DNA from 4 places in the Roseateles sp. T103 genome. Region 2 is predicted to be linked to each of the others. Evidence: predicted binding sites of a transcription regulator. Region 2 holds the regulator's gene; each other region holds the start of a gene.

Region 1 (7,151 bases), on a different contig from region 2:
GCGAAGGCGTGCTGGGTCTGCTGGATGCGCTGGCGCGCCAGCATGGTCTGGTCGGCGAGGCCGTGCCCTCGGCCGAGCAGGCGCCGCGCGTGTTCGAGCGCGCGCTGGTGCATGCGCTGGGCGATGCCTTCGGCGCCTACAGCGTGGGCTTCAATCTGCAGGCCTTGCAGAACTGCGCGGCCAGCCTGCGCGAGCGGCTCTCGGCCGAGCACTGGAAGCTGATCCACGAGGCCGGCGACCAGTTCCGCCTGCGCCTGCAGCCGGTGCTGGAAGGCGCCGGCACCGAGGCGCGCCGACACGTGCTGGACACGCTGTCGCGCGTGGCCACGCAGCTGGCGGCGATCACCGGCGCGCAGACCGACCGCATGACGCGCGACGACGGCTGGCGCCTGCTCAGCGTGGGCCGGCAGATCGAGCGGCTGGACTTCCTGGCCGGCGCACTGGCGCTGGCCTTCGAGCACGGTGTGCAGCACAGCGAGGAGGGCTTCGCGCTGCTGCTGGGCCTGTTCGATTCGACGATGACCTACCGCGCCAAGTTCCAGGCGCGCCGCGAGCTGCCGCCGTTGCTGCATCTGCTGGTGCACGACACCGACAACCCGCGCTCGCTGGCCTGGGTGGCGCGCACGATGGCGGGCCGCTTCGTCAAGCTGTCGCGCCACGATCCCGAGTGGACCGCGCGCGTGGCCGCCTCGCTGCCCGAGCCCGAACGCTGGCCGCTGGCCAGCCTGTGCACGCCCGATGCCGAGGGCCGCTATGGCGAGCTGGTGACGCTGCTGCAGGGCTGCAGCGAGCAGGCGCAGGCGCTGTCGGTCGAACTTGACCGCCGGCTCTTCGCCCATGTGGGCAGCGCCGACCGCATGGTGTGGCAATGAGCGCGGTCAAGCCGGGTCCGACGGTCAAGGCCGAGGCGCTGCGCTGGCTGCATGTGCAGCACGACACCATCTACGACTACGACACGCCGGTGGAGCTGGCCCACCATGTGGCCTGCCTGGCACCGCGCGAGACGCCCTGGCAGACGCTGCGTGACTGGCGCTTGAGCATCACGCCCGAGCCCGACGGCTGGGCCACGGCGCTGGCCGAGGCGGGCCAGTTCAGCCAGGACGCCTGGGGCAATGCGCGGCTGGTGTTCAGCCACACCCGCGTGCACGAGCAGCTGGCGGTGCGCAGCAGCTTCGCGGTGGGGCTGGCGACGCCGCCGACGATAGACCCGAAAGGCAGCCCGCCCTGGGAGGAGGTGGCCGATGCGCTGCGCTACCACGCCGGCGAGGTGCGCAGCGAGGCGGTGGAGTTCAGCCTCTCGTCGCCGCTGGCGCCGCGTGCCGCCGCACTGGCCGCCTTCGGACGCCGCGCCTTCACGCCGGGGCGTCCGTTGGCCGATGGGGCGCTGGCGCTGATGGCGCTGATCCACAAGGAGTTCCGCTACCAGCCGGCCAGCACCAATGTGACGACGCGCGCGCTGGAGGCGCTGGCAGCGCGCCACGGCGTGTGCCAGGATTTCGCGCACGTGATGATCGGCGCCTGCCGCTCGCTGGGCCTGGCGGCGCGCTATGTGTCGGGCTATCTGCTCACGCATGTGGCACCGGGCAAGCTGCGCCTGGTCGGCGCCGATGCTTCGCATGCCTGGGTGGCGGTGTGGTGCCCGGTGCAGGGCTGGCTGGCGCTGGACCCGACCAACAAGGTGGCCGCGGGCCTGGACCATGTGACGCTGGGCTGGGGCCGCGACTATGCCGACGTGGCGCCGCTGCGCGGCGTGATCCGCGGCGGCCAGGCCCACCCGCAGGTGGCGGTGACCGTCGAGCCACTCGAAGAAGCACGCGCCCGCGGGTTCTGAGCCGCGAGCGCAGGCGATCCGACGCGAGCGCCACGCATCACGGCTTCAAGGCCGCAGATGCGGGTGTCCGTCGATCGCCGGTCAACCGGGCGCGTGCCGGCGCGTTGTCAGCTCCATTGCATACTGTGCCGCCAGCACAGACGGAGCCTTGATGAGCGACCCCAGAAGCGATCTACGGCTCGGCCAGATCCGGACTCTTGCCCTGCTGGGCGCGGTCCTGCTCGTGCTGAGCGGCTGCGCCAGCATGAGCGAGAAGGAATGCCTGAGTGCCAACTGGTTTGAACAGGGCCTGGAGGATGGGCGTGCGGGCGCTGAACGCGAGCGTCTGCAGGACCATGCCAAGGCCTGCGGCAAGCTGGGCATCGTGCCCGACCAAGCCCTCTGGCAGGAGGGGTGGTCTGAGGGCATCCGCGTGTATTGCCGGCCCGAGAACGGCTGGCGCCTGGGCCTGGCGGGCGAGTATTACCGTGGCAGCTGCGGCGGACAGCGTGACGGCGATCTCTTCGAGCGCAACTACACGCAAGCCAAGCTCATCCACGAACTCGGTCAGCAGATCGACCGCAACTACCGCGAGATGCAGCGCCTGGAGCGGGCACTGGCCGAGGCCAAGACCGATGAGGAGCGCAAGCGCCTGCGGGGCCTGCTGCGTGAGCTGGATCTGGAGCAGCAGCGCCTGCGCATGCGACAGCAGATGCAGCTGCTGATGGCACCACGCCCCTGAGCGGGGCGTGGGGTCTGATGCCGAGATCAGCAGGGCGCGCCAGGATGGCGCGAAGCGAGACGCTTACAGCACCTGCGGCGTCGTGCCGTTCATGCGGTCGTACTTGAGGAAGTACTGGCGTGCCAGCGCGACGAGCTGCTTGTCGCTGGGGTGGTCGACGGTCTCGTAGCCAACCACGCTCTTCACCTGGTTGGGGCGGTGCTTCTCCAGGTAGTGCTTGAAGTCGGCCTGCGCAGTCTTGGAGCCGGTGACGAGGATCTCGCCGATGCCCTGCAGCGCCTCGCAGACGTCGGCGAAGAACTCGTGCTCGGTGCGCACGCCGCTGCCATGCTGGCGGGTGTGGCGGCTGCTCGCCTTGACCTTCTCGGCCTGCACGTGTTCGGCGTCGAACTGCAGGATGTTGGCGTTGTGGTGGTCGAGCCAGACGACGGCGTGGAACATGGTCATGAAGGGTTCTCCTCTTTGCTGATGGATGGTGATGGGGACGCGGCGGCGAATGCTGGACGCATGCGCCAGGCCGGGAAACTCAGAGGCGTGGATGGCTGGCGCCGCCGCCGACCTTCTCCAGCGCGTTCTGGCAGGCGATGCAGCGCAGCACCTCGGGGTTGAGCTGCAGGCGCTCAAAGCTGATGGCCTTGCCGCAGTCGCTGCAGAAGCCGTAGTCGGCACTGCCGCGCAGTCGCTGCAGTGCTTCATTGACCGCGCGTAGCGCCTCCAGGCTCAGGTCGCTGCGAGCGAGGTCCACTTCGCGGTCGGCGTCATGCTCGCGCGCATCGTCGGCATCCTGCAGCAGCTGCTCGCGGGCGTGGGTGACACGGTCCTGACCGCCCAGCTGGGCCTGCAGGGCCTGCTCCAGACGTTGCTGCTTCTCGACCAGCGTGGCTTCCAGCAGGCTGCGCTGCGAGGGGTTGAGGGTCTGACTCATTGCTTGATCTCCTTGCATTCATGCTCGCACTGTGGCGCGAAGCTCGTCTTGAGATGAATCAACTGGCGCTCGGTGCTGCGGCGTGCCCGTGGGACAATTCGTGCGGCCCCGGCGCCTGCCGCCGGGGCGTTCTCATCTCCCCGATTCCCCCTGTTTGGCACGGGTCTGTACGGCCCTCAACACCATGACTGCTGCATCCCCTTCGACACGCCAATTCACGGTCAGCGATTTCGACTTCGCGCTGCCGCCTGAGCTCATTGCCCAGCATCCCGCGCCCGAACGCAGCGCCTCGCGCCTGCTCGACGGCCGCGGCAGCACGCCCGTCGATCGGGTGTTCCGCGAGCTGCCGCAGCTGCTCGATTCGGCCGACCTGCTGGTCTTCAACGACACCAAGGTGATCAAGGCGCGCCTGTACGGTCACAAGAGCAGCGGCGGTGCGGTGGAGGCGCTGGTCGAGCGCGTGCTGCCCGGCACGCTGGAAGTCTGGGCGCATCTGCGTGCCAGCAAGAGCCCCAAGCCCGGCGCGGTGGTGCTGTTCGCCGATGGTGCTTTCGAGGCCGAGGTGCTGGGCCGCTGCGGGCCGGACAACGGACTGTTCCATCTGCGCTTCCCGTCCGATCCTTTCGCGCTGCTCGAAGCGCACGGCCATGTGCCGCTGCCGCCCTACATCGAGCACGCCGACGAGCCCGACGACGAGAGCCGCTACCAGACCGTGTTCGCGCGCGAGCCAGGCGCGGTGGCCGCACCGACCGCGGCGCTGCATTTCGACGAAGGCGTGCTGGCCGCTCTGGCGGCGCGCGGCATCGCCACCGCCCATGTGACGCTGCATGTGGGTGCCGGCACCTTCCAACCGGTGCGCGTGGAGCGACTGGAGGAGCACGCCATGCACAGCGAGTGGTTCCAGGTCAGCGACGCCACCGTCGCCGCCATCGCGCAGGCGAAGGCGCGTGGCGGCCGCGTCGTCGCCGTGGGCACGACCACGATGCGCGCGCTGGAGTCTGCGGCCCTCTCCGGCACCCTGCAGGCCGGTGCCCGCGAGACCGACATCTTCATCACGCCGGGTTTTCAGTTCCGCGTGGTGGACACGCTGATCACGAACTTCCACCTGCCCAAGAGCACGCTGATGATGCTGGTCAGCGCCTTCGCCGGCTACGAGCACATCATGGCGCTGTACCGCCATGCGATCGAGCAGCGCTACCGCTTCTTCAGCTATGGGGATGCGATGCTGCTGAACCGGGCGGGCTGAGCTAGGCTCCGTCTGCCTCCATCGACAAGGAGTTCCCGAAGTGATCGCTCGTCTCGCCGACCTGGCGGTTCTCTTGATCGCGCTGTTGCACGTCTACATCCTGGTGCTGGAGATGTTCCTCTGGGATAAGCCCAAGGGCATGAAGGCCTTCGGGCTGACGCCGGAGTTCGCCGCGCAGACCAAGGTGCTGGCGGCCAACCAGGGCCTGTACAACGGCTTTCTCGCTGCGGGCCTGTTCTGGGGCCTGTGGCTGGGCGCGGCCGGTGCGGGCGTGAAGACCTTCTTCTTGCTCTGCGTGCTGGTGGCTGGCGTCTATGGCGCGGCCACCGCGAGCCGGCGCATCCTCTTCATCCAGGCGGTGCCGGCGGCGATCGGCCTGGGGCTGCTCGCGCTGGGCTGAGCGCTGCTCAGCCAATCGGCTGGTATCGCCGCTTGGCCTTCGCCAGCCACAGGCTCCTTCCGGACCCTGTGCGCGGGCTCAGACCTTCAGCCAGCCCATGCGGCCCTGGCCGCTTTCGTTGAGACGCGCCACGAAAGCGTCAGCAACGGTCTCCGGCAGGCTCAGCGTCGCCTCGACCTGGGCGCCGTGCTGCACGTCCAGCAGCTGCGCGCCGGGCTGCTGCTCGAGTTCGCGGCGCAGCAGGCCTTCCAGCGCATAGGGCAGCGTGCAGCGCAGCTGCCGGCGGCTCACCAGCGGCACCTTGTCGGCCTTCAGCAGCGCCTGGGCGACCGTGTCGGTGTAGGCCCGCACCAAGCCGCCGGCGCCGAGCTTGACCCCGCCGAAGTAGCGCACCACGGTGGCGAGCACGCCTTCCAGGTCCTGGTGACGCAGCACTTCCAGCATGGGCCGGCCGGCGGTGCCGCCGGGCTCGCCATCATCGTTGGCCGCACTCTGCCCGCCGGCGAGCAGGGCCCAACAGACGTGCGCAGCACCCGGGTGCTGCTCGCGCAGTTCGGCCACCCGTTGCAGCGCCAGCGCGCGGTCGGCGCAGGGCTCCACGCAGCCGATGAAGCGGCTCTTCTTGATGATCAGTTCGCTGGCGACGGCCGTGGCAAGACTCTGCGGCATGGCCGCATTGTCCCTGCCCGATCAGCGGGCGCTGCCGGCTTGCTGCAACCTGGCGCCGCGCGCCAGCCGCTCGCCCAGGTGGCGCTGCAGGATGGCATCGACGCTGCCGTCCGCCAGCATGGCATTGAGCGCCGCATGCAGCCGCTGGCGATCGGCGGCGTTGACGCGCTGCCGTGACACGACCAGCGAGGCCAGCACATCGTCGCCGGGCGCCCAGTCCAGCAGGCTGTGCTGCTGAAGCTCACGCTCGGAAAGCAGCAGGTTGATCGGATGCGCAAGCATCAGATCGACCCGGCCGGCGCGGTAGACGCGCAGGGCAGTGTCGAAGTCTGCGGCTTCATGCACACGGCCCTGTGCGCGCAGCTGATCCAGCCAGGCATCGAGCACCGGGCCATGGCGAAAGCTCTTCACCACCACGACGCGCCGCTGCGGGTCGGCCAGGAAGGCTGCCGGCGTCGGCAGCTGGGCGGCCAGGCTCTTGCGCATCAGCGCATGGTTGCGGCTGCGCAGATAGGGCCAGAACTCGGCCAGCTGCTCGCGCTCGGGCGTGGCGATGCCCGACACCGTGATGTCCAGCTGGCCTCGCGCAAGCTGTTCCCAGATGCGTGCGCGGGAGTTCAGCTCGGACTCCAGCCTGCAGCCACTGCGCCGCGCCAGCTCGGCGACCAGGTCCGGGTCTATGCCACCGGCCTGCCCCTGCTCGTCGCGGAAGTAGAAGCGGCCGAATTCATAGAAGGCGACACGGTAGGGCCCGCAGGCCGTGCCGCCCGCGTCTGCCTGCGCGTCGAAGGCAGACAGCATCAGGGCAAGGGCGCCGAACAGAAATCCTCGTGCAAGCTGCATTTCGTGCCTATTTCATCCACGCCCGGCCGCAGCGGTGGTGCTCACCTGCGACAAGCCGGCCCAACGAGTTCTTCCGCGCAGTCTAGGTCCTGGGCGGGGGCTGCGACAATCCGGACCACCATGCTGAAGTTCGAACTGCACAAGACCGAAGGCCGCGCGCGACGCGGCACGCTCACCCTGAACCACGGCGTCGTGCAGACGCCGATCTTCATGCCGGTGGGCACCTACGGCACGGTCAAGGGCGTGATGCCTCGCTCGCTGGAGGAGATGGGCGCGCAGATCATCCTGGGCAACACCTTTCACCTGTGGATGCGTCCGGGCCTGGACATCATGCGGCAGTTCGGCGGCCTGCATAAGTTTGAGAGCTGGAACAAGCCCATCCTCACCGACAGCGGCGGCTTCCAGGTCTGGAGTCTGGGCGAGATGCGCAAGATCTCGGAAGAGGGCGTCAAGTTCGCTTCGCCGGTCAACGGCGACAAGCTGTTCCTGACGCCCGAGATCTCGATGCAGATCCAG
Region 2 (7,151 bases):
TGGTCAGGAGCACAGTTCGACCACGCGCTCCCACAGGCCGTGAGACAGCGCCCAGCCGGAAGCGAGCACCAAACCAAGGCCGGCGACGCGAACCGCCCAACGCATGCCGCCCTCTCCGAAGCCGAACAAGCGATTCAACAGCATCGGTCCGAGCAGCAGTCCAAGGCCAGAGGCGGCGGCGAAACAAGCCATCACCAGCGCACCCTGCAGCGGCCCTGATGCGAGCGCGGCCACCATCAATGCCGACTGCAGCAGGCCGCAAGGCCAAGCCAGCCATGCCAATCCAGCAGCGCCAGCCCGGACAGGACGACCCAACGCGACCGCACCACGACCGAGGCCCGTCACCGACACCGTCGCAACGCCTGCGGTCGGGCGGCGACCAATGTTCTCTATCCAGGCGGGCTGGCGACCACGCCAGAGCAGATAGATGCCCAACATCAGCGCTGCCATGTGGACGAGTACCCACAGCGGCCGCAACACGGCAGCGGCCTTGCCAAAGTCGGCAATCAAGCCGACGCTTGCCGCAGCGACAGCACCGCCCACCGCATAGCTGAACAGCCTTCCTAAATGGAGGCTCAGCTGCGCCCGACGTTCGCCATGCGTCAGCCCGGCGCACGCTGGACCGCACATGGCAAGGCAATGAGGCGCCCCAGCCAAACCCATCAGCAGCGCAGAGCCTGCGAGTGCAATATCCATTGTCAAATGATGCGGGAAAACTTCTCCCGCGTGCGATCCGCCTGCAGATAACGGTCAAACACCATGGCCACGGCACGCACGAAGAACCAGCCCTTGGCTGTCACTTCGATCGAGGCGGGCAGCAACTCCACCAAGCCGGCCTCTTCCAACTGGCGCAGTTGCTCCAACTCCTTGTGAAAGTAGTCCCGCACCTTGATCAAGTGCGCCAGTTCGATCGACTCGAACTCGACCCGCCCCTGGCACATCAAGGCCATGATCACCGCGCGACGCAGCAGGTCATCGCGATTGAGCGCCAAGCCGCGTTGAATGGGCAACTGCCCCTGGCGCAGCGCGTCGTAGTACTCGGGCAGGGTCTTGGCATTCTGGCTGTAAGTGGCGCCGACGCGGCCGATGGACGACACCCCCAGCCCGATCAGATCGCAGTCAGGCTGGGTGCTGTAGCCTTGAAAATTCCGATGCAGGCGGCCTTGCCGCTTGGCAACAGCAAGCGGATCGTTGGGCAAGGCAAAGTGATCCATTCCGATGTAGCTGTAGCCATGCCCCAGAAAGCCGCTGATCGCTGCTGAGAGCATGTGTAGCTTGTCAGCGGCCACGGGTAGCTTGCTGGCATCGATGCGCCGTTGCGGCTTGAAGCGTTGCGGCAAATGCGCATACCCATACAGCGCGATCCGATCCGGCCTGAGGCCAGCGACCTGCGCGATCGTGCGCGCGAAGGAGTCCGGCGTCTGCTGCGGCAGACCATAGATGAGGTCGACGTTGGTGGACTCGAAGCCGAGTGCACGCGCCTCCTGCATCAAAGTCGCGACGCTGTCGAAGCTCTGCACCCGGTGGACCGCCTTCTGAACGTCGGCATCGAAGTCCTGCACTCCGAAGCTGAGCCGATTGAAGCCCAGGCTGCGCAAATGTGCCAGTCGAGCATGGCTGACCGTGCGCGGATCGACTTCGATCGAGACCTCGGCTCCTGGTGCCAGCCTGAAGTGACCATGGATCTCGTGCATCAAGCCCGCCAGTTCAGCATCGCTGAGGAAGGTAGGCGACCCCCCCCCCAGATGGAGCTGCGACACCGTTTCCTGCCGGCCCAGGCGCGCTCGGGTGAGCGTCATCTCGGTGCTCAGCGCCTGCAGATACTCGGCAGCACGCTCATGATGCTTGGTGATGACCTTGTTGCACGCGCAGTAGTAGCACACCGATTCGCAGAAAGGGATGTGCACGTACAAAGACAGCGGAGCGCCGCCGCCCACCTGCGAGCCGCCGGCGCGCTGCGACAGCGCCTGCTCGTACTGCTCGACGGTGAAGGCCTCAACGAATCGATCGGCCGTCGGGTAGGAGGTGTAGCGTGGACCAGGGACGTCAAAGCGACGCAACAGCTCCTCATCGATGCCAGCGGGGATCTCTGTAGTACTTGCAGCCATGGCCGAGACTGTGCCAAGCTCGGCCCAGCGCCCGTTGACCTTGGTCAAGCTTGGCCCGCATAGGGACGGCAACAATGCTCTGCGTTTTGAGGAGCATCATGTTCACTAGCCCGACTACAGCTGCAGCCAACGCCGAACCAGAGGTCAACCAGGCGCCTTGTGGAGGCAAGAACATAATGCGCAGCATGACTCAGATTCCACCCATCAAGATCGAGCCTTTCAAGGTGGCCTGCTCGAGCTGCAATCTGCGCGAGCTTTGCCTGCCGGTGGGCATGTCCAAGAGCAACCTGGAGCAACTTGATGCCCTGGTGGCGACACGCCGCAGCGTGGCGCGGGGCGACACGCTGTTCCGCGCCGGCGACTCCTTCCAGTCGCTCTATGCAGTGCGAACCGGCTTCTTCAAGACCTGCGTTTCTTCCGAAGACGGGCGTGATCAGGTCACGGGCTTCCAGATGGCTGGCGAGCTGCTCGGTCTGGATGGCATCAGCAACGACCGACACTCTTGCGATGCCGTCGCGCTGGAGGATTCGCAGGTCTGCGTGATCCCGTTCAGCGAGCTGGAAAACCTGTCGCGTGAGTTCACCGACCTGCAGCATCAGTTCCACAAGATCATGAGCCGCGAGATCGTGCGCGACCATGGCGTGATGCTGCTGCTGGGCAGTATGCGAGCCGAGGAGCGACTCGCCGCCTTCCTGCTCAACCTCACCCAGCGCCTTCAGGCGCGGGGCTTTTCCGCATCCAGCCTGGTGCTGCGCATGACGCGCGAGGAGATCGGCAGCTATCTCGGCCTGAAGTTGGAGACGGTCAGCCGCACCTTTTCGCGCTTCCAGGATGAGGGGCTGCTCGAAGTCAAGCAGCGCCAGATCACCATCGTCGATCAGGCCGGTCTCGAGCGCTTGGTCAACTACAGCGGCAGCGCCTGCTGATTCGACACCGGGCGCTGGGCCCGAGCCCCTGCGCCGCTGCAGCGGGCACAGCTGAGGCGGCGAACTGCCGCCTTTGGAGGCCGTTCGATCGCCCGCTCACTCCCCCGCTTTTTCGTCCGGTGGCGATGTAGCCAGCAAGACCGAGATGCCTGCGCCAAGCGACACGATTGCCCAGAACAGCACAAACGCGACGGTGTAGACCGCCGAGTTGGGCAGCGGCTGCAGTCTGTCCAGGTGCGCGAGCTCGCTGGGATCAACGAGAGCGAAGACCAGCAACTCCAGCACGCCGGCCATCATGAACGACGGCCACAACACCACCATCAGCAACCGCCGGCGAGGACTGGGCGGGGGCTGGACTTCGCTGAGGTCCTCCCGCATGGCGCCACTCACTGGCCACCCGTGGCGGCGTGATTCCTGGCCTTGACGGCCGGTTGCATCGACACCGGTCCGGCCTTTTCCGCCGTGCCCGCCTGGCTCGTGGTGTCGAGCACAGGATCGGGGTAGCGCAGCGCAATGAACAGCGTGACAAAGCCCGCCACCACCACGGTGAGCGGACCGCCGACGACCAGCCACATGGTGCGCTCGTTCCACCAGGGCTTGGGCTGCATGCTCTTCTCTGCCTCACTCATCGCGATCTCCTTGTCGGTCAGCTTGGGGTGCGGGGCGCTCGTTCAGCGCGGCACCACAAAGGTGGACTTCTCTTCAATGCGGTACTCGGGCTCCACACCAGGCCGGTCGCGCCGCTCGATCTGGAAGCGGATCTCATGTGCGCCGCTACCGGCACGCGCAGCACTCTCCGGCGGCAGGCGCAGAGCCACCGACACCCAACGGGCCTCGGCAGGCGCGACATCCAGCTCGATCGGGCGGCTCGTCACCAGCCCAGGCAAGCCACTGGCCGTGATGCGGAAATGATGGCCAGCTTCGGTCGCATTCATCACCTGAAGCCGGTAGACATTCTCGACGTAGCCGTCCTCGACCAGTCGCGCCAATGACGCTCGATCGCGCACCACATCGACCTTGAACGGCGTACGCAGATACAGACTGGTCAGCACGGCCACGCAGATGGCCACCAGTATGGACGTGTAGATCAGAACACGCGGCCGGAACATCCGGCGCAGCACCTGGCTGCGAGTGAGGTGCTGCGACAGCCCGTTCTGGGTGTCGTAGCGCACCAGTCCGCGGGCATAGCCCATCTTGTCCATCACGCTGTCGCATACATCGACGCAGGCGGCACAGCCAATGCACTCGTACTGCAGGCCCTTGCGGATGTCGATGCCGGTCGGACAGACATGCACGCACAAATTACAGTCGATGCAGGAGCCGAGCCCGAGTTCCTTGGGATCGGCTTTCTTGCTACGCGAGCCGCGCGGCTCGCCGCGCTCGGCGTCGTAGCTGATGATCAGTGTGTCCTTGTCGAACATCGCGCTCTGAAAGCGCGCATAGGGACACATGTACTTGCAGACCTGTTCGCGCATATGGCCGGCAAAGCCATAGGTGGCGAAGCCGTAGAACAGGATCCAGAACATCTCCCAGGGCCCGAGTCCAAGGCCGGCCACCTCGACTGCCAGCGTCTTGATTGGCGTGAAGTAGCCAACGAACGTGAAGCCGGTCCACAAGGCGATAGCCACCCAGGCCAGTTGCTTGCCGCCCTTGCGCAGCAGCTTCTCGCCGTTCCACGGCGACGCATCCAGCTTCATTCGTGCGGTGCGATCGCCTTCGAACTTGCGCTCCACCCACATGAAGATCTCGGTGTAGACCGTCTGCGGGCAAGCATAGCCGCACCACAGGCGGCCGGCCACGGCAGTGAAGAGGAACAGCGCGTAGGCCGAAATCAGCAGCAGCGCCGTGAGATAGATGAAGTCCTGCGGATACAGGACCAGACCGAAGATGTAGAAACGGCGCGCTGCCAGATCGAAGAGCACGATCTGACGGCTGCCCCAGTCGAACCAGGGCAGGCAGTAGAACAGCAGCTGCGTGATCCAGACCAGAGCCCAGCGCCAGGTTGCGAACCAGCCAGTGACGGCGCGCGCATAGATCTTCTTCTGTGCCTGGTAAAGGGACACCATCTGCACTGCGGCGTCCTCAGAGGCGGGGGCCGCCGCAGCGGCCCCCTCTTTGCTGCTACTGCTCATTCAGCGAGCTCAGTTGGACGCGAGCGCAGTGCCGCCCTGCGACAAGCTCCACACATAGGCCGCCAGCACGCGGATCTGGTCGGCGCTGAGCCGCTTGTCATGGGCCGGCATCATGTTGTTCTTGCCGGCATTGATGATGCCGACGACGGCCTCCTCGCCCCAGCCGTGCAACCAGATTTTGTCGGTCAGGTTGGGCGCGCCCAGAGCCTGATTGCCCTTGCCATCTGCGCCATGGCAGGCAGCGCAGGCGCCGAACTTGGCCTTACCCAGTTGTGCGGCGATCGAGTTGTGCGGGCTGCCCGACAGGCTCAGCACATAGTTCGCGACATTGCGCACATCCTCGGAACCTCCCAGTGCGGCACCCATCGGCGGCATCACGCCGGTGCGGCCTTTGCTGATCGTTTCAATGATCACCTCATGTGCGCCGCCATACAGCCAGTCGCTGTCGGTCAGGTTCGGGAAACCCTTGGAGCCCTTGGCGTCGGAGCCGTGGCAACCGGCGCAGTTGTTGGCAAACAGCCGCTCGCCGATACCCATGGCCTGCGGGTTCTTGGCCATATCGGCAGCCGACATGGAGGCGAACTTGCCGTAGACCTCGGACAGAGCCGCATTGGCCTTGGCCTGTTCGGCGTTGTACTGGCCGGCGCTGCTCCAGCCCAAGCTGCCCTGACGGCTGCCCAGACCGGGATACATCACCAGATAGATCGCCGAGAACAGCACGGTCAGCACGAACAGGCCCATCCACCAGCGTGGCAGCGGGTTGTTCATCTCCTTCAGGTCCTCGTCCCAGACATGGCCGGTGGTGTTGTCGTCAGCCATCACCTTGCGGCGGCTGGCGATGATCAGCAGCACCAGGCACAGCACCAGACCGATGACCGTGGCAGCGGCCACGAAGACCGACCAGCCATTCGAAATGAAATCACTCATTGCTTGCTCCTCGCAGCCACGGCCTTGCTGGCCGCCGGCTCGTCGTCTTGCAGCGGCAGGGCTGCGCATTCATCAAAGCTTGCCGCGCGCTTCTTGCTGTAGGTCCAGGCCACGATGACCAGGAACATCACCAGCAGGATCACGGTGACGATGGATCTCAGTTCATTGACGTCCATGAGAACTCCTCGTCACTTCACCGCGGTGCCCAGCACTTGCAGATAGGCGATGACGGCGTCCATTTCCGTCTTGCCCTTCACTGCCGCGGCAGCGCCGTCGATTTCCGCATCGCTGTACGGCACGCCGACCTTGCGCAGCGCCTTCATCTTCGGCGCCAACTCGTCGGCATTCAGTGCCGCACCGGCCAGCCAGGGATAGGCAGGCATGTTCGACTCGGGCACCAGATCGCGAGGATTGATCAGGTGGATGCGATGCCATTCATCGCTGTACTTGCCACCGACGCGGTGCAGGTCAGGCCCGGTGCGCTTGGAGCCCCACTGGAACGGGTGGTCGTAGACGAACTCGCCTGCCGTCGAGTAGTGGCCGTAGCGCAGCGTCTCGGCACGGAACGGGCGGATCATCTGCGAATGGCAGTTATAGCAGCCTTCGCGGATGTAGACATCACGACCTGCCAACTCCAGCGGCGTGTAAGGCTTGAGCCCCTCCACCGCCTGAGTGGTCGAGCGCTGGAAGAACAGCGGCACGATCTCGACGATGCCACCGACCGCCACGGTCAGCAGCACCAACACGATCATGAGGAAATTGTTGGTCTCGATCTTCTCGTGACCACCGACTTTTTTGTTAGCCATCGTTGTTCTCCCTCGGTTCAGGCGTGAGCAGGCACGGCAGGAACCGCCACCGGCACGGCCTTGCCGGCTTGCACGGTCTTGATCACGTTCCAGCCCATGATCAGCATGCCGCCCAGATAGAGCAGACCACCGCACAGACGGATCACATAGAAGGGGAAGGTCGCCTTCACGCTCTCCACGAAGGTGTAGACCAGCGTGCCGTCAGGATTGACTGCGCGCCACATCAGACCCTGCATCACACCGGCAATCCAC
Region 3 (7,151 bases), on a different contig from region 2:
TGGATGGACAAGAATATCCCGCCCAAGTACCGCGCCGCGGTGGAGGCCGGCATCCTGGAGTGGAACAAGGCCTTCGAGAAGATCGGCTTCAAGAACGCCCTTGTCGCCAAGCAGCAGCCTGACGATGCCGATTGGGACAATATGGACGCCAGCCATGCGTCGATCCGCTGGTTTGTCGGTGCCGACGTGGGCTTCGCCATCGGCCCCAGCCACACCGACCCGCGCACCGGCGAGATCCTCGATGCCGACATCGGCATGAGCGACGTGTTCGCGCGCGGCTCGCGTCGCTTCCTCGTCGAGGACGTGGCCGGCATGAGCTCCGAGCAGCGCCTGGCGCAGCTGAGCCTGGGCTGGAAGGAGGGCAAGACCAGCGCGGCCTACTGCAACTACGCGCGGGAAGCCGTCGCCGAGATGGACTTCGCGCTCGACCTGCTCGAAGCGCGCGGCGACATCGCGCCGGACAGCCCCGAGGCCGAGGCCTTCGTCAACTCGGTGATCAAGGACGTCGTGGCCCACGAGGTCGGCCACACGCTGGGCCTGAAGCACAACTTCAAGGCCTCCACCACCGTGACGCAGGCGCAGCTGAAGGACAAGGCCTTCACCGAGGCCAACGGCCTCTCGGGCTCGGTGATGGACTACAACGCCTACAACATCCCGCTCAAGGGCGAGGCGCCGACCAGCCTGAACAACACCACGCTGGGTGCCTACGACTACTGGGCGATCGAGTATGCGTACAGCCAGTTCCCGGCCGACCAGGAGAAAGCCGAGCTGGCGCGCATCGCCGCCAAGAGCACCGATCCCAAGCTCGCCTATGCGGACGATGCGGACGCTGGCGGCTTCGGCGCCTACGACGGCATGGACCCGCTGGCCAACCGCTTCGACCTGGGCGACGACCCGCTGGCCTACTACAAGAAGCGCCTGAAGCTTTCGCAGGAGCTGTGGTCCCGCGTGCAGGAGCGCAAGCCCCAGGCCGGCGACGATCCGCTGCGCCAGCGCCGCGTGCTGATGTCCGGCTTCAACCAGCTGGGTCGCGCCGCCGAGCTGGTGGGCAAGTATGTCGGCGGCATGCATGCGCTGCGCGACCTGCCTGGCACCACCGGGCGTCCGGCCTTCCGCCCGGTCGAACCGGCCAAGCAGCGCGAGGCCCTGCAGTTCCTCGCTACCGGCCTGTTCAGCGCGGACAGCTTCCGCTTCAAGCCCGAGCTGCTGTCCTCGCTGACGGTGGACTACAACGAGTGGGAGCGCGGCGGCCTGCTGAACATCCCGGCCTCGGTGGCGCGCGTGCAGCTGGTTGCGCTGGACCGTCTGCTCAATGCCAACACCGCCAGCCGCCTGCTGGACCTGCCGGGCTATTTCGAGCCGGCGCAGCGCAAGGGCCTGATCTCGCTGCAGGAGGTCTATGCCACGCTGCAGGGTGCGATCTGGAGCGAGCTCAAGAGCGGCAGCGAGATCGACCGCCTGCGCCGCAATCTGCAGCGCGAGCATCTGAAGCGCCTGCAGACGCTGCTGACCAAGGGCTCGCCGGCGCTGCCGCCGGACGCGCTGAGCCTGCTGCGCTACAACGCCACGCAGCTGCAGGCCGAGCTGCGTGCCGCGGTGGGCAAGGGCGGCCAGTCGGTCGAGACCCGGGCGCATCTGGCCGAGAGCCTGGGTACGCTGAGCGAGGCGCTGCGCGCGACGATGCAGCGCAGCTGATTCCGGTACGGCGCATGGGCTGACACAGCCCAGCCTGCCGGATCGTCATGACAAGGCCCCGCGAAGTCGGGGCCTTTGTCTTTTTCAGTCGCTCGCTTGCTGCTGCTCGTCGCCCTCGGCTCGCGGCCGCTCACTGGCGACGATGTTCCAGGCGGCGACGAACATCGCGGCAATCAACGGGCCGATGACAAAGCCGTTGATGCCGAACACCGCCATGCCGCCCAGCGTCGAGATCAGCACCAGATAGTCCGGCAGCTTGGTGTCCTTGCCGACCAGCAGGGGGCGCACCAGGTTGTCGACCAGGCCGATGACGAAGGTGCCGTAGGCGACCAGGCCTATGGCCGCGCCGGTCTCGCCGGTGGCAAACAGGTAGATCGCCACTGGCACCCAGACCAGGCCGGCGCCGACCGCGGGCAGCAGCGAGAGGAAGGCCATCACGACGGCCCACAGCACCGGCGCATGCACGTCCAGCACCCAGAACGCGAGGCCGCCCAGAGCGCCCTGCAGCGCGGCCACGGCGATATTGCCTTTCACGGTGGCGCGGATCACCGCGCTGAACTTCTCGCCCAGCCGGCTCTTGTACTCGTCGGGCAGCGGCAGCGCGTCGCGCAGCAACTCGGTAATGCGAGGTCCGTCGCGCAGCAGGAAGAACAGCAGGTAGAGCATCACGAAGAAGCCGACCACGAAGTCCAGCGTGTCCTGGCCGAAGCCGTAGGCCTTGCCGGCCAGCGCCTGGCCCAGCTGCGCCAGCAGGCCGCCGGCTTTTTGCTGCAGCACCATTGGGTCGCTGATGCCCATGCGCGAGAGCAGGTTCAGAGCCCACTCAGGCAGCACCGCATAGACCTGGGCCACATAGGCGCTGAAGCTGATCTGCCCGGTCTTGAGCAGTTCGTACAGCGCGGCCGCCTCCTGCACCAGCAGGGCCGACACGACAGCCAGCGGCAGCATCACCAGCAGCAGGATCAGCGTCAGCGTCGCGATGGCCGACAACGTCGCCCCCCAGCGGAAGCGCTGCATCAGCGTCTTGTGCAGCGGCGCGAAGACGATGGCTGTGGCCGTGCCCCACAGCACCGCGCCGTAGAAGGGCAACAGGATCCAGCCGAAGGCCAGGGTCACCAGCGCCAGCAGCAGCAGGAAGCTGCGGTCGCGCAGGGCGGCACTGTGGTGGGGGCGTGGTTTCTGGGACATGGTGTGGCGGCGTCAGGCGCGGATGGCGTCGACGCGGATGGTAGCGGCAGGCGGGGGGAGGGGCGGTCGCCGAGTGCGCAGGCACTCGCCTCGGTCGGACCTCAGTTACGTGCGTGGGTGACGCGGTAGTCTTCGACGCCGTCCAGCGCGAGCAGCTGGCTGGACAGGCGGGTGAGCGTCTCGCCGGCGTAGTTGCGCTTGGCGGTGCAGACGAAGCGCCATTCCTCGCGGTCGGCGGCGAATTCGATGCTCAGCGATCCGGGGGCGAAGCGGTAGCCGTGCTGCTCGGTGAAGGCAGCCAGTTCGTCCTGGCTGAAGCGCCGGCCCGGCTGGCCGCGCAGCATCACCGCGATGGCCGGATGCGAGGGCAGGCGCGCTTCCATCTTCGCGCCCCACATCATCAGGCTGGCGCAGAGCACGGTCAGCATGATGGCCGCGAAGTAGAAACCCATGCCTAGCAAGATGCCCACCGCCGACGAGGCCCACAGCGAGGCCGCCGTCGTCAGGCCGCTGATGTTCATGCCCTCGCGCATGATCACGCCGGCGCAGAGGAAGCCGATGCCGGTGACGATGCCCTGGATCACCCGCGTCGGGTCTATGGCCAGCGGCACCATGGTGCTGCCGGCCAGATGGCCGCCGTACCACTGCTGCGGGTAGCCCAGCAGGATGATCACGCCGGTGGACGCCACGCAGACCAGCGCATAGGTGCGCATGCCGGCGGCGCGGCCATGGTAGGCGCGCTCGTAGCCGAGCAGCAGGCCCAGCAGCGTGGCCGCCAGCAGGTGCATCAGCATCAGCACATTGGCCTGCCACTGCTCGGCGCTCCAGTAGCGCAGCAGGGCTTCGGGGTCGAGCAGGTCATGCATGCGGGGCGCCTCCTCGCCGGCGCAGCAGCCGGACTATGGCGCAGCATGGCATGGCAAAGGCGCCGCGAGCAAGCTTGCCGGCGGCGCCCGGGGCCGAATGTGGCGAGAAGCCCAGTCAGTCCTGCGGCTCGAGCACCATCAGGCCGGCCGCGGTGTTGGAGATGGGGATGTGATAGTTGCGATGCACTTCGCGCGCGCCCTTGCCCAGCGCGGCGCGCGTGGCCAGCCACATCAGCAGCTCGACACCCTGGGTGCCGCTCTTCTCGACCAACTCATGCGTGTTGAACTGCGTGGCCCACTTGGGGTTCTTGGTCAGGCTGTCCATGAACTCGAGGTCGAAGGGCTTGTTGATGAAGCCCGCGCGCTCGCCATCGAGCTGGTGGCTCAGGCCTCCGGTGCCGAGGATCAGCACGCGCTTGTCGGCGTCCCAGGCGCGCACGGCGTTGCCGATCTGCTCGCCGAGCGCATAGCAGCGCTTGGCCGAGGGGATGGGGAACTGCACGGTGTTGATGCACACCGGCACCACGGTCACCGGCCACTTCTGGTCGGGCCACAGCAGCGCCATCGGCAGCGTGAAGGCGTGGTCGACCAGCATCTCCTGGCAGGTGGTGATGTCGAACTCGGCATCGACGAGATGCTCGACCAAATGCCAGGACAGCTCGCGGTTGCCGGTGAAGGGCGGCACCTGCGGGATGCCCCAGCCCTCGTCGGCATTGCGGTACTCGGCCGCCGCACCGATCGAGAAGGTGGGCATCTTGTCGAGGAAGAAGTTCAGTCCGTGGTCGTTGTAGACCACCACCACCACGTCGGGGCGGGCGTCGTTGAGCCATTCGCGCACATTGATGAAGCCGTCGAAGAAGGGCTTCCAGTAGGGATCCGCCTGCAGCTTCTTGGCGATCGCGCCGCCGATGGCGGGCACATGGGAGGTGGTGACGGCGCCGACGATCTTGGCCATGGGTGCTCTCCGGTTCTATCGTTCTGTGTGTATGGGACTGGCTGCGTAGCCTGCTTACTGCTGCTCGGCGGCGGCGCGCAGCTTGGCCTTGAACTCTTCCTTGCTCATGCCGGTCTGCTGGGCGCCGATGTCCTGCATGTCCAGGCCGAAGATGCCGGCGAACTTGGCCAGGTAGTAGGCATTGCCGCCGGCGGCGATCAGCTGCAGCACATTGCGCGCGCGGATCGCGGCGGCCTGCTGCTCATTGAGGCCGTACTTGCGCATATAGCCCTCCTCATCGGCGAGGAAGGCCTTGCGGTTCGCCTCCTCGTTGAAGGAGAAGCACATCTTGTTGAGGGCATAGCCCTTCATGGCCTGCTGGCCGTCGAAGAGCACGGTGCCGGGGATGTTGGGGTTGCACATGGGGGCTGCCTCGCTGCTTGTTTGACTCGGGGTTGATGCAAATCTGCTGCGCAGTATGGGTAGTACCATTGAATAGATAAACTGATGGATACTCATCAAATACATGAGCAATTTCGATCATTTGGATCTGGACGGCCATGCGCTGCAGCTGCTGCTGGCGGTGCATGAGGAGGGGGCTATCACCCGCGCCGCGCAGCGCCTGGGCGTCACGCAGTCGGCGGTGAGCCACGGGCTGGACAAGTTGCGGCGCATCGTCGGCGACCCGCTGTTCGTCAAGTCCGGCCGCGGCATCGTCGCCACACCCAAGGCCGGCGAACTGGCGCAGCGCGCGGCCGGCCTGCTCGACCAGCTGCGTGCCTTCAGCCTGATGGCCGGCTTCGCGCCGCGCCAGCTGGCGGCGGAGTTCACCATCGCGGCCAATGACCTGCAGCGCGATCTGCTGCTGCCCGGGCTGCTGCGCCGCCTGCGCGCAGAGGCGCCGGGCGTGCGCCTGCATGTGATCGCCTCGGGCGCGCCGACGCCGGCGCTGCTGCGCGAGCAGGGCTGCCATCTGGTCATCACGCCGCGGCCGCCCGAGGCCACCGACATCGTGCAGAAGCGGCTCTTCCAGGACCGCTATGCGCTGTTCTTCGACGCGGACCAGCGCCGCGCGCCGGCCAGCCGCACCGAGTACCTTGCGGCCGAGCATGTCACCGTGGTCTACGAGCCGCGCCGCGCGCTGGACATCGACCAGTGGCTGGCCGGGCAGGGCGTGCAGCGCCGCTTCGTCGCCACGGTGCCGGGGCTGGCCGGCCTGGCCGCGATGCTGCGCGGCAGCGACTGGCTGGCCACGGCGCCGTCGTTGATGGCGCGCGGTGCGCTGGCCGGCCTGGGCATGGCGCCGTTGCCGCTGAAGACGCCCGCCATGCCGATGTACATGGCCTGGCACCAGCGCCACCACAACGACCCGGTGCAGCGCTGGCTGCGCGAGCAGCTGGAGGCGACGGTCAGCGCGGTGCTGGGGAGGCAGGGCTGAGCAGCGGCGGCTGTTCGGCGCGCGCTTGCGCGGCGCGTTCGCGGTAGGCGCGCGGCGACAGGCCGGTCTGGCGCTTGAAGAAGCGGCAGAAATAGGCCGGATCCTCGAAGCCCAGCTCGAAGGCCAGCCGCGACACCGGCGCCGCCACATGCACCAGGCGCCGCGAGGCCTCGCGCGCCAGCCGCGCATGCAGCAGGGCTTGGGCGTTCATGCCGGTCTCGGCGCGCACCAGCCGGTTGAGCCGCTCGGCCGACAGGCCCAGGCGCTCGGCATAGCGCGTCACCGGCCAATGCTCGCGGTAATGCGCCTCCATCAAAACCACCCAGCGCGTGTACAGCGACGAGGACGAGCCGGAGCCGGCAGCGCCGCGACGCTGCGGCTGCGCCTGCTGAGCGTCCTCGCGGCGCACCCGCTGCGCCAGCCGCCACAGCAGCGCACGCGCCAGCCAGCGCGGCACCGGGCCGGCGCCAGCGTGCTCGCCCAGGTCGTCGGCGCGGGTCTCGGCCTGCAGCGTGTCGAACAGGGCCTGCAGCCGCGCCGCCTCGCCGGCATCGGCCGCCAGCACCAGGCTGCGCGGCGACTGGAACAGCAGGGCCAGCGCCTCGCCCGCGGCGGCATCGCCCTCGGCCAGCAGGCCGGCGTCGACGGTGAGTACATAGCCCTCGCAGCCCGGTGAGAAGCGGAAGGCATGCGCGACACCGGGCGGGATCACCAGCAGCGCCGGGCCGCGCGCATCGGCGCGGGATTCGTCCAACATCGCCGCGACACTGCCCTCGTGCACCCAGAGGATCTGGTGCAGGCCCTGGTGCACATGGGCCTCGATCTCCCAGTCGTACTGGCGGCTGCGCGAGACGATCGATTCGATATGCAGCAGCTGTCGTGATGGGGCCACCGCTTCGCCGTAGAGCGCAAAGGCCGGCAGGCTGGCACGTGCGCGCTTGGCGCCGCGCCGCGGCGCTTTGGGCAGCTTTGCAGGGCTGACGCGGGCTTGACTCATGTCAGTCAATGTACGTCAAAAGTGCAAGTTTTT
Region 4 (7,151 bases), on a different contig from region 2:
CGCGGCGCCGACCGCCACCTTGACCGTATCGGCCACGTTCTCGGCGGTGAAGCCGAAGTGCTTGAACAGCACGCCGGCCGGGGCCGATTCGCCATAGCTGTCGATGCCGACCACGGCGGCGCAGCCGTACTTCCACCAGAAGTCGCTGACGCCGGCCTCGACGGCCACGCGCGGCAGACCGGCCGGCAGCACGCTCTGCTTGTACTTGGCGTCCTGGCGGTCGAAGACATTGGTGCTGGGCATCGAGACCACGCGCGCGGCGATGCCGTCCTTGGCCAGCAGTGCCTGCGCGTTCAGCGCCAGTTGCACCTCGGAGCCGGTGGCGATGATCACCACCTGGGCCCTCTTCTTCAGGCCCACCTCGCTGGGCTCGGCCAGCACATAGGCGCCCTTGGCGATCTCGTCCACCGCGACCTTGGGCGCATAGGGCAGGTTCTGGCGCGACAGCGCCAGCACGCTGGGACGCGTGGCGTTGCCGATGGCCATGGTCCAGGCGACCACGGTCTCGGCGGTGTCAGCCGGACGCCAGACATCCAGGCCCGGGATCAGACGCAGGCTGGAGACATGCTCGATCGACTGGTGCGTCGGGCCGTCCTCGCCCAGGCCGATGGAGTCGTGCGTGAACACATGGATCACGCGCTGCTTCATCAGCGCGGCCATGCGGATGGCGTTGCGGCTGTAGTCGCTGAAGGTCAGGAAGGTACCGCCGTAGGGGATGTAGCCGCCATGCAGCGCGATGCCGTTCATGATCGCGGCCATGCCGAACTCGCGCACGCCGTAGTTGATGTGGCGGCCGCCGTTGCTGCTGCCGTCGGCTTCGATGCGGAAGGCCGGCGTGCTCTTGGTGTTGGTCAGGTTCGAGCCGGTCAGGTCGGCCGAGCCGCCGAGCAGCTCGGGCAGTGCCGCAGTGAAGTGCTCCAGCGCCAGCTGGCTGGCCTTGCGGCTGGCCACGGTCTCGGCCTTGGTGTGGGCGGCGATCACGGCGTCCACCGCAGTCTGCGCGAAGTTGGCGGGCAGCACACCGGCCATGCGGCGCTGGAACTCGGCAGCCAGCTCGGGATGGGCGGCGGCATAGGCCTCGAAGCGCTCGTCCCAGCTCTTTTCGGCAGCGGCGCCGGCAGCCTTGGCGTCCCAGTCGGCATAGACCTCGGCGGGGATCACGAAGGGCTCGTGGGTCCAGCCGATCGCTTCACGGGTGAGCTTGATCTCCTCGGCGCCCAGCGGCTCGCCGTGGGCCTTGGCGGTGTTGGCGCGGTTGGGCGAGCCCTTGCCGATATGCGTCTTGGCGATGATCAGCGTGGGCTTCTCGCTGCTCTTCTTCGCGTCGGCGATGGCCTGCGCCACGGCCTCGACATCGTGGCCGTCCACCGAGCCGATCACGTTCCAGCCATAGGCCTGGAAGCGCTGCGCGGTGTTGTCGATGAACCAGGGCGCGACCTGGCCGTCGATGGAGATGCCGTTGTCGTCGTAGATCGCGATCAGCTTGTTGAGCTTCCAGGCACCGGCCAGCGCGCAGGCCTCGTGGCTGATGCCTTCCATCAGGCAGCCGTCGCCCAGGAACACATAGGTGTGGTGGTCGACGATGGCATGGCCGTCGCGGTTGAATTCCTTGGCCAGCATCTTCTCGGCCAGCGCCAGGCCCACCGCATTGGTGATGCCCTGGCCCAGCGGACCGGTGGTGGTCTCCACGCCCGGGGTGATGCCCACCTCGGGATGGCCCGGCGTCTTGCTGTGCAGCTGACGGAAGTTCTTCAGCTCCTGCATCGACAGCTCGTAGCCGCTGAGGTGCAGCAGCGCGTAGATCAGCATCGAGCCGTGGCCGTTGGACAGCACGAAGCGGTCGCGGTCGGCCCACTGCGGATTGGCCGGGTTGTGCTTGAGGTGGCTGCCCCACAGCGCGACGGCGATGTCGGCCATGCCCATGGGGGCGCCAGGGTGTCCCGAATTGGCCTGCTGCACGGCGTCCATGGCCAGTGCGCGAATGGCGTTGGCCATCTGGGTGGTGTTGCGAGCAGCGGTATCAGCCATGGTGGATGCGATGCAGAGTTGCGGGGAAAACCCTGGATTTTACTTGCGCAACGATCTGGTCCCAGCTTGACTCAAGGCAAGACCCCGGCGCGCCACTCTGTCACGCTTGCGGCAAAGAATTCCGGAGACTTCTGCGATGAACACGACCCCGCTGACCCTGCGCATCATCCGCGACGAACACAGCGCCTTGGCGGCGATGCTGCGCTCCATCCCGCTGCTGCTGGCCGAGCACCGCCGCCACGGCACGCTGCCCGACTTCGCTGCGCTGCGCGCGATGATCTTCTACGTCGACGAGTTCCCCGAGCGCCTGCACCACCCCAAGGAAAGCGAGCTGCTCTTTCCCAAGCTGCGCGCCCGCGCGCCCGAACTGCGCGACACGCTGGACAAGCTGGACCACGACCACGACCGTGGCGAGAACGCGATCCGCGAGCTCGAGCACAGCCTGCTGGCCTTCGAGATGCTCGGCGAACCGCGGCGCGAGCGCTTCGAGCGTCAGGTCGAGCGCTACATCGCGTCCTATCTGCAGCACATGGAACTCGAAGAGCGCGAGATTCTTCCCGCCGCCATACGCATGCTCAGCGCCGAGGACTGGGCCGAGTTGGACGAGGCCTTCGCGGCGAACCGCGATCCACTGACCGGCCATGCGCCGGACGAGGCCTACCAAGGCCTGTTCCAGCGCATCCTCAACCTGCTGCCCGCCCCGCTGGGCCTGGGCAGCGCCAAGGCCTGAGTCACTGCCGCGAGGCGGCGACAGCTGTGACGAAATTCGCGCGGCCTCCGAATCATTTTTATCTAGTTGAGCTCGTTTTTATCATTTGATGCACACTCAGGTCCAAGCCCGAAAGCGACGGCGCTGCCGTTCGGGAGGACCTCATGGAAACGACGCCAAGCCCACTGCCCGAGCCCACGCTGCTCTTCGTCGATGACGAGCCTTCGATCCTGAGCTCGCTGCGGCGCCTGTGCCGCCCGCAGGGCTACCGCGTGCTGATTGCCGAGAGCGGCGCCGCTGCGCTGGAGATCCTCGAGCGCGAGCCGGTGGACCTGATCGTCTCGGACATGCGCATGCCGCAGATGGACGGCGCGCAGCTGCTGGCCATCGTGCGCGAACGCTGGCCCGAGGTGGTGCGGCTGCTGCTGACAGGCTATGCGGACATCAACTCGACCATCGCCGCGATCAACCAGGGCGAGATCCACCGCTACATCGCCAAACCCTGGGACGATCAGGAGCTGCTGCTCAGCCTGAGCGATAGCCTCAAGCGCCAGCAGCTGGAGCGCGAGAACCGCCGCTTCGCCGCACTGATCCAGTCGCAGAACGAACAGCTGCAGAGCGCCAACGAGATGCTCCAGCAGCTCAACGATGAACTCGAGGCCAGCAACACCCAGCTGGCGAACAGCAACGAAGAACTTGACCGCAGGGTCAAGGAGCGCACCGCCGAGCTGGAAGAGAGCAACCTCAAGCTCGCCGACGCCAACACCCGCATGGCTGCTGCCAACCAGCGGCTGCAGGAGGCCAACGCGCTGCTCGAGGAGAACTTCGCCACCTCGATCGCTGTCTTCTCCGCGCTGCTGGAGCTGCGCGACGGCAGCGTTTCCGGCCACGGGCATCGCGTCGCCGCGCTCGCCCAGCGCATTGCCGAGCAGATGGGCATGGGCCCCGCCGAGGTGCTGGACATCTACAACGCGGGCCTGCTCCACGAGATCGGCAAGATCGGCCTGCCCGACGCGCTGATGAACAAGACCGTCTCGCTGATGACAGGTGCCGAGTTCGAGCGCTACAAGCGTCATCCGGTGCAGGCCCAGGCAGCACTGATGCCGCTGGGCCGGCTGCGTCAGACCGCTTTGATCATCCGCTCGCAGCACGAGCGCATCGATGGCCACGGCTTCCCGGACGGCCTGAGCGGCTACGAGGTACCGCTGGGCTCACAGATCATCAACATCGCCAGCACCTTCGAGTCGCTGATCTCCGGCCGTCTTGCGCAGAAGGAGTACTCCACCCAGGAGGCGGCAAGCCTGATCGCCGAAGGCGCGGCGCAGCGCTATGCACCGGATCTCTGGGAAGCCTTCAACGCGGTGCTGCGCGAGTTGATGAAGGAAGCCGAAGCGGACATCGAGGTCGACAGCAGCGGACTGCGCTCCGGCATGGTGCTGTCGCGCGCGCTGCTGAGCCCGCAGGGCAACGTGCTGCTTCCGGCCGGCTTCAAGTTCACCGCACAGCTGGTGCGGCAGGTGCAGGAGCTCGAGGCCCGCGACGGGCTCAGGCTGAGCTACTTCGTCAAGCAGGACAAGGACGCCCGTCCGATTCCGGCGACGCCCGGCAAGAGCCCCTTGCCGCCGTCAGGCGCTCAGCGCAGCGGGCCAGGTGCGGCAGGCGTGGCGGTGCAGCATGCTTGAGTTCCACAGCACGCCCGCACCCATGCCGCAGGCCGGCCTGACGGGAAGCGCCGGACTGCGCCCGGCCGGCGGGACGACGCGGACATTGAGCCGCGAGTTCTGCTCGTCGCTCGAGGCGGTGAGCGCCCCGGTCCTGGTGCACGCCGGAGACGAAACGCTGTTCGCAAACTCCGCCATGCAGCGCCTGCTCGGCTACAGCCTCGATCAGCTGCAGGCCATGCCTCACTACGCATGGGCGACGGCCGAGTTCATCGCGCCGCTCCAGCACTACGGACGTCGCTGCCTCAGCGAAGCCGAGCAGTTGCCCTCGCTGGAGTGCGATGCGCTGACAGCCAGCGGCGCGGTCCGCCACCTCGACATCAATGCCCGCCAGCTCTGCTGCGCAGACGGCACGCTGGCGGTGATCACCTGCCAGGACCTGAGCGACATGCGCCACGTGCAGAACAGCCTGCTCGAGATGGGCCGCGTGATGCACCAGATCATCGAGACCGATCCGGTGCCGACCTTCGTGATCGACGCCGAGCACCGCGTGACGCACTGGAACGCCGCCTGCGCGCGGCTGACCGGCGTACCCGCCACCGAACTGCTGGGCAGCCACGAGCCCTGGCGCGCCTTCGACACCGCGCCGCGGCCGGTGCTGGCCGATCTGGTGGTGGACGGCCGGGTGGAGGCCGAAGGCGTACAGCGCTATGGCAGCGCGCTGCGCTCCAACCTGCTGCTGCCCGATACCTGGGAATGCGAAACCTTCTTCCCCCAGCTGGGCGGCCAGGCCCGCTGGGTGTACTTCACCGCGACGCCGCTTCGTGACATCGAGGGGCGCGTGGTTGGTGCGATAGAGACCCTGCAGGATGTCACAGCGCGACAAATGGCGGAAGAGCAGCTGCGCCGCAGCCAGGCCGAGCTGGAGAACATCGTCGCGCAGCGCACTGCCGAACTGCTGCTGAGCAACCACGAGCTCGACGCCTTTCTGGAGAACGCCTCGGTGGGCATCATCGCCACGCGAGGCAGCGCGATCTCGCGCAGCAACAAGAAGTTCGCCGAGATCTTCGAGCTCGACAATCCGCTCGGCGGCAGCCTGGATGCCCGACGCTTCTTCCCCAGCGAAGAGGACTTCCGCGAGCTCAGCCGCCTGATGCGCAAGACCCTGGCCGAGGGCCGCCCGCTGACGCATGAGATGCGGCTGCGCACCGAGCGCGGCACGCCGATCTGGGTGCAGATGATCGCCTACACCACCAACCCCGAGGACCCGCAGGCCTCGGTCTGGTGGCTGCTGCAGGACCGCACCGAGGTGATGCGCGCGCAGGAAGAGCTGGTGCTGAACTACCGCAACATCCAGGAGACCAACCGGCGTCTCGAGGAAGCGCAGAACCAGCTGCTGCAGTCCGAGAAGATGGCCTCGATCGGCCAGCTCGCCGCCGGCGTGGCGCACGAGATCAACAACCCGATCGGCTTCGTCAACTCCAACCTCGGCTCGCTGCGCCGCTATGTCGAAGCGCTGCTCGCGCTGGTTGCCGCCTACGGCCGCCACCGCGACGAGCTGGCCGAAGATGCCGAGCTCGCCCGGCTCGAGAAGGCGGCCGACCTCGACTACCTGGCCGAGGACCTGCCCGCGCTGCTGCAGGAGAGCGAAGAAGGCCTGTCGCGGGTGAAGAAGATCGTGCAGGACCTCAAGGACTTCTCGCGCGTGGATTCGGCCGACTGGCAGGACGCCGACATCAATGCCGGCATCGAATCCACGCTGAACGTGGTGATGAACGAGGTCAAGTACCGCGCCGACATCGAGCGCCACTACGGCACGCTGCCGCCGGTGCGCTGCCTGGCCGGCCAGCTCAACCAGGTGTTCATGAACCTGATCGTCAATGCCGCGCATGCGATGGAAGGCAAGCGCGGCCTGATCACGCTGAGCAGCGGCGTCGAGGCGCGCGGTGGCATCGAGGGCGTGTGGATCGAGGTGGCCGACAACGGCAAGGGCATGCCCCCGGAAGTGCAGCGGCGCATCTTCGAGCCCTTCTTCACCACCAAGCCGGTGGGTCAGGGCACCGGCCTGGGGCTGTCGCTGTCCTTCTCCATCGTGCAGAAGCATGGCGGCGCGATCCAGGTGAAATCCACACCGGGTGAGGGCACGCGCTTTCGCGTCTGGGTTCCAGTGGCCGGACCGAACGCACTGCCCGCTGCGGCCTGAGACGGCAAGGCGAACGGCAGCCCCTACACTGCCGGCCCATGCGAGCCATCATCCTCGCGGCCGGGCGCGGCGAGCGCCTGCGGCCGCTGACCGACCACCGCCCCAAGCCCTTGATCGAGGTGCAGGGCAAGCCGCTGATCGTCTGGCACATCGAGGCGCTGGCCCGGGCCGGCGTGCGCGACATCGTCGTCAACACCGCCTGGCTGGAGGAGCAGTTCCCCGCAACGCTGGGCGAAGGCTCGGCTTACGGCGTGCGCCTGCACTACAGCTTCGAGGGCCGCGATTGCGGCGGCGCGCTGGAGACTGCCGGTGGCATCGCCCGCGCGCTGCCGCTGCTGTGCGCCGATGGCGACGCGCATTTCTGGGTCGTCTCGGGCGATGTGTTCGTGCCCGGCTTCGAGTTCGACATGGATGCCGCCCGGCGCTTCGCGCAGGGCCTGCTGCTCGCGCAGCTGTGGATGGTGGACAACCCTCCGCACCACCCGGACGGCGACTTCGGCATCAGCGCCGAAGGCCTGGCACTGCTGGACGCGCCGCAGCGCTACACCTG

The links. Region 2 encodes FNR, which switches genes on or off when oxygen is low (the NO sensors DNR and NnrR bind a similar motif). Its sites were predicted from a motif close to TTGATNNNNATCAA; they were not measured.
Region 1: the regulator FNR is predicted to act here: its motif matches at 3,526-3,539, upstream of AC2EBS_RS10500 (TraR/DksA family transcriptional regulator).
Region 3: the regulator FNR is predicted to act here: its motif matches at 5,192-5,205, upstream of AC2EBS_RS13690 (protocatechuate 4,5-dioxygenase subunit alpha).
Region 4: the regulator FNR is predicted to act here: its motif matches at 2,095-2,108, upstream of AC2EBS_RS14995 (hemerythrin domain-containing protein).

Annotation. Positions count from the first base shown of each region.
Region 1 is NZ_JBXVVS010000003.1:56,142-63,292, forward strand. It holds gene AC2EBS_RS10480 (circularly permuted type 2 ATP-grasp protein) at 1-872, shown strand, start outside; gene AC2EBS_RS10485 (transglutaminase family protein) at 869-1,831, shown strand; gene AC2EBS_RS10490 (DUF2799 domain-containing protein) at 1,983-2,552, shown strand; gene AC2EBS_RS10495 (hypothetical protein) at 2,616-2,999, opposite strand; gene AC2EBS_RS10500 (TraR/DksA family transcriptional regulator) at 3,079-3,477, opposite strand; gene queA (tRNA preQ1(34) S-adenosylmethionine ribosyltransferase-isomerase QueA) at 3,662-4,723, shown strand; gene AC2EBS_RS10510 (DUF1304 domain-containing protein) at 4,767-5,123, shown strand; gene AC2EBS_RS10515 (IMPACT family protein) at 5,202-5,792, opposite strand; gene AC2EBS_RS10520 (substrate-binding periplasmic protein) at 5,814-6,593, opposite strand; gene tgt (tRNA guanosine(34) transglycosylase Tgt) at 6,756-7,151, shown strand, end outside.
Region 2 is NZ_JBXVVS010000006.1:13,008-20,158, reverse strand. It holds gene AC2EBS_RS16200 (sulfite exporter TauE/SafE family protein) at 4-696, opposite strand; gene hemN (oxygen-independent coproporphyrinogen III oxidase) at 699-2,108, opposite strand; gene fnr (fumarate/nitrate reduction transcriptional regulator Fnr) at 2,294-3,034, shown strand; gene AC2EBS_RS16185 (hypothetical protein) at 3,131-3,412, opposite strand; gene AC2EBS_RS16180 (hypothetical protein) at 3,421-3,663, opposite strand; gene ccoG (cytochrome c oxidase accessory protein CcoG) at 3,706-5,100, opposite strand; gene ccoP (cytochrome-c oxidase, cbb3-type subunit III) at 5,176-6,093, opposite strand; gene AC2EBS_RS16165 (cbb3-type cytochrome oxidase subunit 3) at 6,090-6,269, opposite strand; gene ccoO (cytochrome-c oxidase, cbb3-type subunit II) at 6,282-6,899, opposite strand; gene ccoN (cytochrome-c oxidase, cbb3-type subunit I) at 6,917-7,151, opposite strand, start outside.
Region 3 is NZ_JBXVVS010000004.1:259,620-266,770, reverse strand. It holds gene AC2EBS_RS13710 (zinc-dependent metalloprotease) at 1-1,695, shown strand, start outside; gene AC2EBS_RS13705 (AI-2E family transporter) at 1,780-2,883, opposite strand; gene AC2EBS_RS13700 (MgtC/SapB family protein) at 2,985-3,749, opposite strand; gene AC2EBS_RS13695 (class III extradiol dioxygenase family protein) at 3,865-4,704, opposite strand; gene AC2EBS_RS13690 (protocatechuate 4,5-dioxygenase subunit alpha) at 4,759-5,106, opposite strand; gene AC2EBS_RS13685 (LysR family transcriptional regulator) at 5,210-6,121, shown strand; gene AC2EBS_RS13680 (helix-turn-helix domain-containing protein) at 6,093-7,118, opposite strand.
Region 4 is NZ_JBXVVS010000005.1:99,778-106,928, forward strand. It holds gene tkt (transketolase) at 1-2,028, opposite strand, end outside; gene AC2EBS_RS14995 (hemerythrin domain-containing protein) at 2,165-2,758, shown strand; gene AC2EBS_RS15000 (HD domain-containing phosphohydrolase) at 2,902-4,419, shown strand; gene AC2EBS_RS15005 (ATP-binding protein) at 4,412-6,601, shown strand; gene murU (N-acetylmuramate alpha-1-phosphate uridylyltransferase MurU) at 6,640-7,151, shown strand, end outside.